2 regions of the Psychrobacter sp. DAB_AL43B genome follow, and region 2 is predicted to be linked to the other one. Evidence: predicted binding sites of a transcription regulator. Region 2 holds the regulator's gene; the other holds the start of a gene.
The links. The regulator PhoB, encoded in region 2, activates phosphate uptake and scavenging genes when phosphate is short. The targets are predictions, from matches to a motif close to TGTCATNAANCTGTCATAA.
Positions count from the first base shown of each region.

Region 1: DABAL43B_RS04010 (inorganic phosphate transporter) is a predicted target of PhoB. The motif match lies at 1,689-1,707, and genes of this name have one in related genera.

Region 1 is NZ_LT799838.1:925,697-929,130, forward strand. It holds gene DABAL43B_RS04000 (ATPase) at 1-1,074, shown strand, start outside; gene DABAL43B_RS04005 (hypothetical protein) at 1,243-1,473, opposite strand; gene DABAL43B_RS04010 (inorganic phosphate transporter) at 1,740-3,347, shown strand.
Region 2 is NZ_LT799838.1:2,958,412-2,961,845, reverse strand. It holds gene asd (archaetidylserine decarboxylase) at 1-493, opposite strand, end outside; gene dtd (D-aminoacyl-tRNA deacylase) at 674-1,129, shown strand; gene phoB (phosphate regulon transcriptional regulator PhoB) at 1,278-1,982, shown strand; gene phoR (phosphate regulon sensor histidine kinase PhoR) at 2,078-3,175, shown strand; gene DABAL43B_RS12585 (M23 family metallopeptidase) at 3,323-3,434, opposite strand, start outside.

The DNA.
Region 1 (3,434 bases), 1.3 Mb from region 2:
AATCATACTAAGCTGCTGAAGTGCTGGTTTCATGTAGATATCGAAACCTTGCAGGCAAGGCTAAACGATGATGAGACAGACCCACGTTTTTTGTATCAGATTGATTGGCATAGCGCGGCAGTAGTGACGCAGTTTAATGAGGTAGCCGCTACCTTATTACGCCAGCAAGGTGATTGGATCATTATTGATGGTGCTGATAAATCAAAAGCCGCCATGCATTTTTGTCATGAAGTCTTACATGCTATGCAAATGGCATTGGCGAGCAGTGAAGCAGAAAGCAGTGAAGTAGAGAAAAATCATAGTGATACACCAAAGTTTGAGCCTGTTAAGTTTGAGAATGTAAAGCCACCTAAATTATTGACGGAAATAGCCGATTCAGATATAGATAAATCAGACTATCATCAACAACTTGAAGCCAAGCAAGTAAAGCTCGCTGAATTACTACGCGCGCGTAAGGGCCGTCATGTGGTGTTTGCTTTTGAGGGTATGGATGCCGCTGGCAAGGGCGGCGCTATTAAAAGGCTGGTGGCGCCACTCGATCCACGTGAATATCAAATTTATAATATTAGCGCGCCCATGTTGTATGAGCTACAGCATCCTTATTTATGGCGCTTTTGGACCAAACTCCCAAACGAGCAAACAGACCGTATCAGTCGTATCGCTATCTTTGATCGTACGTGGTATGGACGTGTATTGGTTGAACGTATTGAAGGCTTTGCCACTGATGAGGAGTGGCAGCGCGCTTACGATGAAATCAATCGTTTTGAGGCAGACTTGGCAGCGTCAGGTACCTTGGTCATCAAATACTGGCTGGCTATCGATAAACAAGAGCAACTCAAACGTTTTGAAGCGCGTGAAGAGACACCGCATAAACAGTTTAAATTAACGGACGATGATTGGCGTAATCGTGAGAACTGGTCAGATTACGTACAATCTGCTGCTGATATGCTGGCACGTACTGATACCAAAAGTGCCCCTTGGTGTGTTATTGCGACTAACGACAAGCGTCAAGCGCGTCTGGACGTTTTAGACCATGCTATTGAGCAGCTCTCAGCGGTACTCTCTACTCGCTAAGGCTCTGATATTTACTGCGCTCGCTCATGCCCATAGTAGTTGTGGACTAGTTATAAAGCGGATATCGAGGCTGATTAATAATTAAAATATAACAACACTCTTTGACTAAATGAGCAGATTTTTCGAGCCACAGATGTACAGTTACAAATCTTGTAATATCATCATGCATTATGCGTCTATATTTAATATAATAGGCGCGTAATGAGCGCTGCTATCTATTAAAATAGCTTGGTCGCTTGACTGTTTATTCTTTAATATCAATTTATCTTTTAATATCAATGTTTTTTTCATGACAATCAAATTTACCACAACAACACTATCACTATAAATACCTAAGCCGCAAGATGCTCTAATCGGACGATTTGGCAATATCCCTTGCGGCTTTATAGTATTTTGCATGATGGGTTTTTATCTTATGTTTTTGTCGTGTTCAAACCAAAGCATGGTCAAACCAAAGTGTATTTTAAGCAACCTATAAAATCGCCAAGGTAATGTATTAATAGCGTATTTAAAAAAAGCAATTCAAAACCGTATAGTAAAGAACCACGTTGCGCGCACGCTATCATAGTTTTGGATGGTAAAAAACATTCCATCATCCATTAATAGCATCGCAATGTCATCAATCGCATATAATTTCAATCAGCTTACGCAGGACGTATCGACGTATGGGTATTAGCAGCAGCTCTACAGGATCAACTAAAGCAGTCGGTTCTATGAGAATTAATCTATTTTTTGGCATTTTACTTATTGCGATGACCAGCTACTTTTTGTGGTGGGGTCTAGATTACACCATGCATCAGCAGACGACGCTATTTATTGTCGCCACTGCTTTTGGTGTCTTTATGGCATTCAATATTGGTGGTAATGATGTCGCCAATTCCTTTGGTACCTCAGTGGGTGCAGGGACGTTAACGATCCCTCAAGCGCTCGGTATAGCAGCGATATTTGAAGTGTCGGGCGCCGTGCTGGCAGGCGGTGAAGTGACCGACACCATTCGCAGCGGCATTGTCGATTTAGATGGTCTATCGGTAACACCCAACCAGTTCATTTATGTCATGCTTTCAGCTTTGATTGCTGCCGCATTTTGGCTGTTGTTTGCCACTAAAAAAGGCCTGCCGGTTTCGACCACTCATGCCATTATCGGCGGCGTGGTTGGTAGCTCCATTGTATTGGGTATCACCTTAGGTGGTACTGAAATGGCGTTATCTACAGTGAATTGGGGCACGATTGGCACTATCGCTATCTCTTGGGTGATATCACCGCTACTAGGCGGCATATTTTCTTATCTTTTATATGGGCAGATTAAGAAAAATATCATTGAGTATAATGATAAAACAGAGGCGCATATTGCGACTCTAAAAGATAATAAAAAGACTCTAAAACACAATCATAAAGAGTATTTGGACGGTCTGACAGAATCAGAACAACTGGCTTATACTTCAGCGATGTTACGTGATCAAGAAATTTATAAAGATGATGATTGCGTCGTTGAAGATTTAGAGACCGATTATTACAAAGAGCTTTATGAGATTGAGAACGAGCGCAGCAACCTTGATACCCTAAAAGCACTTAAAAAATGGGTACCTATTATTGCGGCTGCAGGCGGCGCGGTCATGGCCTCTTTGGTCATTTTTAAAGGTCTGAAGAACGTCAATAATGGTATGACGACGCTGCAAGGCTTTTTAATCATGGGGATGATATCGGCACTAGTGTGGCTTGCGACCTTTATTTATACCAAAAGTATCCGTGGCAAGCATAAAGAAGACTTGACCAAAGCCACGTTTATTATGTTTAGCTGGATGCAAGTATTTACCGCGTCAGCTTTTGCCTTTAGTCATGGCTCAAACGATATTGCCAATGCTGTTGGTCCTTTTGCAGCGATTATGGATGTTATCCGTACCAATAGCATTGCCACAGAAGCCGCAGTACCTCCAGCAGTGATGCTAACTTTTGGTGTTGCTCTTATCGTTGGTCTTTGGTTCATCGGTAAAGAAGTGATTCAAACTGTCGGTACGAACTTAGCAAAAATGCATCCAGCTTCTGGTTTCTCAGCTGAATTGGCTGCTGCTGCTGTGGTCATGGGCGCTTCAACCATGGGTCTGCCAGTATCGAGTACGCATACGTTAGTAGGAGCAGTACTTGGCATTGGTATTGTGAATAGAGATACCAACTGGGCGCTGATGAAGCCTATCGGTTTAGCATGGATTATTACCCTTCCTGCGGCCGCTGCGATGTCTGCAATCAGTTATATCGTGTTGATAAACATCTTTTAAAACTAAAACTTATAGTATTTTAAGTTTCAGTTGCTTATAAAAACGTCAGATATAAAAAACGCTTATCGATATCATATCGGTAAGCGT
Region 2 (3,434 bases):
TGACTGAAAATAGAGTGCCAGGTACATAACGGGTTTTGGTCAATGTACCATCAAATGGCATATGGACACGGTGATAATTACTTGGGGCAAGATAGACAGTGGCAAAGCTACCATCAGCGAAATAATCGCCGTCGGCACTGTTGGCCAATAGCTGCCCGATATCATAGTCGCGACCTTTGGCTTGTAGTAGTTTATGGTCATTGATTTGCCCAAGCTGCGATATCACCCCATCAGCAGGACTGACGATACCATTGATGGTAGTATCGATAGCGCGCGCATCATCTTGTAGCTCACGGGTGAAAAAATCATTAAAGCTCTCATAAGCGTTTAAACTTTGACGCTCATATTCATCTAAGCTAACATCATAAGCTTTGGCAAAGCTACGAATGAAAGCGCGTTTGACCCAAGGATGGCGGCTGGCGGCTAAGCGTCCAGCTGCTTTACTGATTTTTTGCTGGGGTACAAACTGTTGTAAGGTAGTAAATACATTCATAATAGATGACCAAAGTAGTGATTAAAAAAGCAATGATGAAAATAAAAAGTGGTGCTAGAAAATAATAGACAGTGACACTTATAGATAGTGATATTAATAGATAGTAACATTCATAAATAAATACATTTTATCATGGTCGGCAGCTGCCTGTATGACCATAATCGTTAAAGGAAGTAAGTAATGAGAGCACTTATCCAGCGGGTAAATCATGCCAGCGTCAGCGTTGATGACTGCTGCGTTGGCTCTATTCAGCATGGGGTATTGGCGTATATTGGTTTGGGTCACGATGATAATCTACAAAGTGCGCAGCGCTTAGTCGATAAAATCCTCACTTATCGACTCTTTGAAAATAATGACGATCCGGCTAAAACCGGTAAACTGGATAAAAATGTCCAACAAGTGGCTGGCGGGTTATTATTGGTATCACAATTTACCTTGATGGCAAAAACGGATAAAGGTCGTCGCCCTGATTTTGGCGGCGCGATGGCACCTGATGCGGCACAGGTATTATTTGCACAACTGGTTACTTATGCAAAGACTCAGTATCCCGCTATTGCAACGGGTCAGTTTGGCGCTAATATGCAAGTTGCGAGCGTCAATGATGGACCGCTAAACTTTTTATTAGAAGTAAGTTGAGCGATTAGACTTGATGCCAAATATTAAAATTTTAAAAGTAAATGTCATCAAGCTGTCATAATTAATTCGTTTAATAGGAAGAAGCTAGCGCGTGCGTTTATCGCCTTTTGATAGGCTAGATTTTGTCCTCTAACACTGAGAATGCCGTATGTATAATGAGCAAATTTTGATTGTTGAAGATGAACCTGCGATTCGTGAGATGCTCGTCATGACACTAGAGATGGCTGGATTTGAGAGTTTGCAGGCAGCTGACGTCTCAGAGGCGCACCAACAAGTGGTGGATCACAGACCAGCGCTGATTTTATTGGATTGGATGCTGCCCGGAGATAAAAGTGGCATCGATTTTTGCCGTATGCTTAAAAATGATGCGCTGCTCGCTGAGATACCAGTCATTATGTTGACTGCCAAAAGTGAAGAAGACAGTAAGGTTCATGGCCTTGATGCAGGCGCTGATGACTATATGACCAAGCCTTTTTCTACCCGTGAATTAATCTCAAGAATCAAAGCGGTATTGCGTCGAAGTAGTGCGCTCAGTAGCGATAAGCCTATCGAAATAGGAAAGCTAAGCCTAGACCCCAAAAGCCAGCGTTTCATGGTTGATGATAAAATTATCGATATGGGTCCGACAGAATATCGCTTATTGGCATTTTTTATGAGTCATCCAGAGCGTGCTTATACGCGAGCACAGTTGCTAGATCAAGTATGGGGCGGCAATGTTTATATTGAAGATAGAACCATTGATGTACATATTCGGCGTTTACGAAAATTACTACACCCTTATGATTGTAATACGTTGATCCAAACGGTACGCGGTACGGGTTATCGATTTTCTAGTCTGGTTGAATCAATTTAATTCACTATAAAAGTGCCATCTAATAAAAAAATTAATAACAATCGAAGCTAATCTAATGCAGCTAATAGTAGTAAGTCTAATTGATGAGAATGATAATGCCGACCGAAAATAATCAACAAGGCAAATTAGAGCCAATCTCCCAACAAAATACAACCGATCAGCTGAAAAAAATCAGAAGCGCTCTACTAGCATTACGAGATGCAGTAATTTTGCTCAATGACGATGATGGTCTGGAGTGGTGGAATCAGGCGGCAGAAGATTTATTGTTATTGCAAGCAGCTGATAAGGGCAAGCACATCTTTGATTTTATTAGGGTGCCTGAGTTTCGTCAATATTATCAAGCGGCCACGACGCCTAATGATGGCGATGGCGTTCATGATGGTGTGCATATGGTGTCGTGGCGAGATCCTAATCGCTATTTGAAGTGTGAGCTCACGCCTTTTGGTGACGAAAAGCTACTGATTATTTATGATGTGACGCGCTTGCATAACTTGGAAGAAATGCGCCGCGACTTTGTGGCGAATGTCTCGCACGAGTTACGTACACCATTGACCGTGATGATGGGTTATCTAGAGAATTTCTCAGATCAGCCAGATATGCCAGCGCATTGGCGACGTGGTTTTGAGTTGATGAGCCAGCAGACGGCTCGTATGAATAGAGTGGTGAATGACTTATTGTTGTTATCTCGAATTGAAATCGAAGAGACGCACGAGCTCAATTATATCGATATGACCAAGCTGCTTACGCATGTTTATGATGATGCGCAAGCCTATAATCAAGAATATGGGCATACCATTCATTTGCAGATAGATACTTATGACGGGTTACAAGGCTCAGAGATGTACCTAAATAGTGCGTTATCCAATCTGGTGATTAATGCCGTTAAATATACGCCAAAGGGCGGCAATATAGCTATTAGCTGGACTAAAACAGCAGAAGGTTGCCGGTTTGCCGTCGAAGATAATGGGATTGGTATTGCCCCTGAGCACATCGCGCGTTTGACTGAGCGCTTTTATCGTATCGATAAAGGTCGTAGCCGTGCCACAGGCGGTACGGGGCTGGGACTAGCGATTGTAAAACACGTCTTATATCAGCATGAGGCCAACTTGCAAATTGAGTCAGTAGAAGGGGTAGGCTCGACCTTTAGTATGGTGTTTCCAGCTGCTCATATTCGCTCTGCTCCTACGAATTGATACTAAAGTGGGCTTCTTGATAGGTATAAATAGTGCGTTTCAAATCTAGTAAAGATGCCTAATTGGTCGTTAATTTTTGCGTTGTTTGGGACACAGTTCTGATAAATCAACACGACCTAATGTTGATTGATAAATTTTTCAAATAGCCTAATTTTTTTGTAAAAGTGGGTAAGGATTCACCGCGCTGCCATTAATATAAATCCCATAATGAACATGCGGCGGCGTGCCTTTGGCGTTGCCACTATCACCAACATAACCG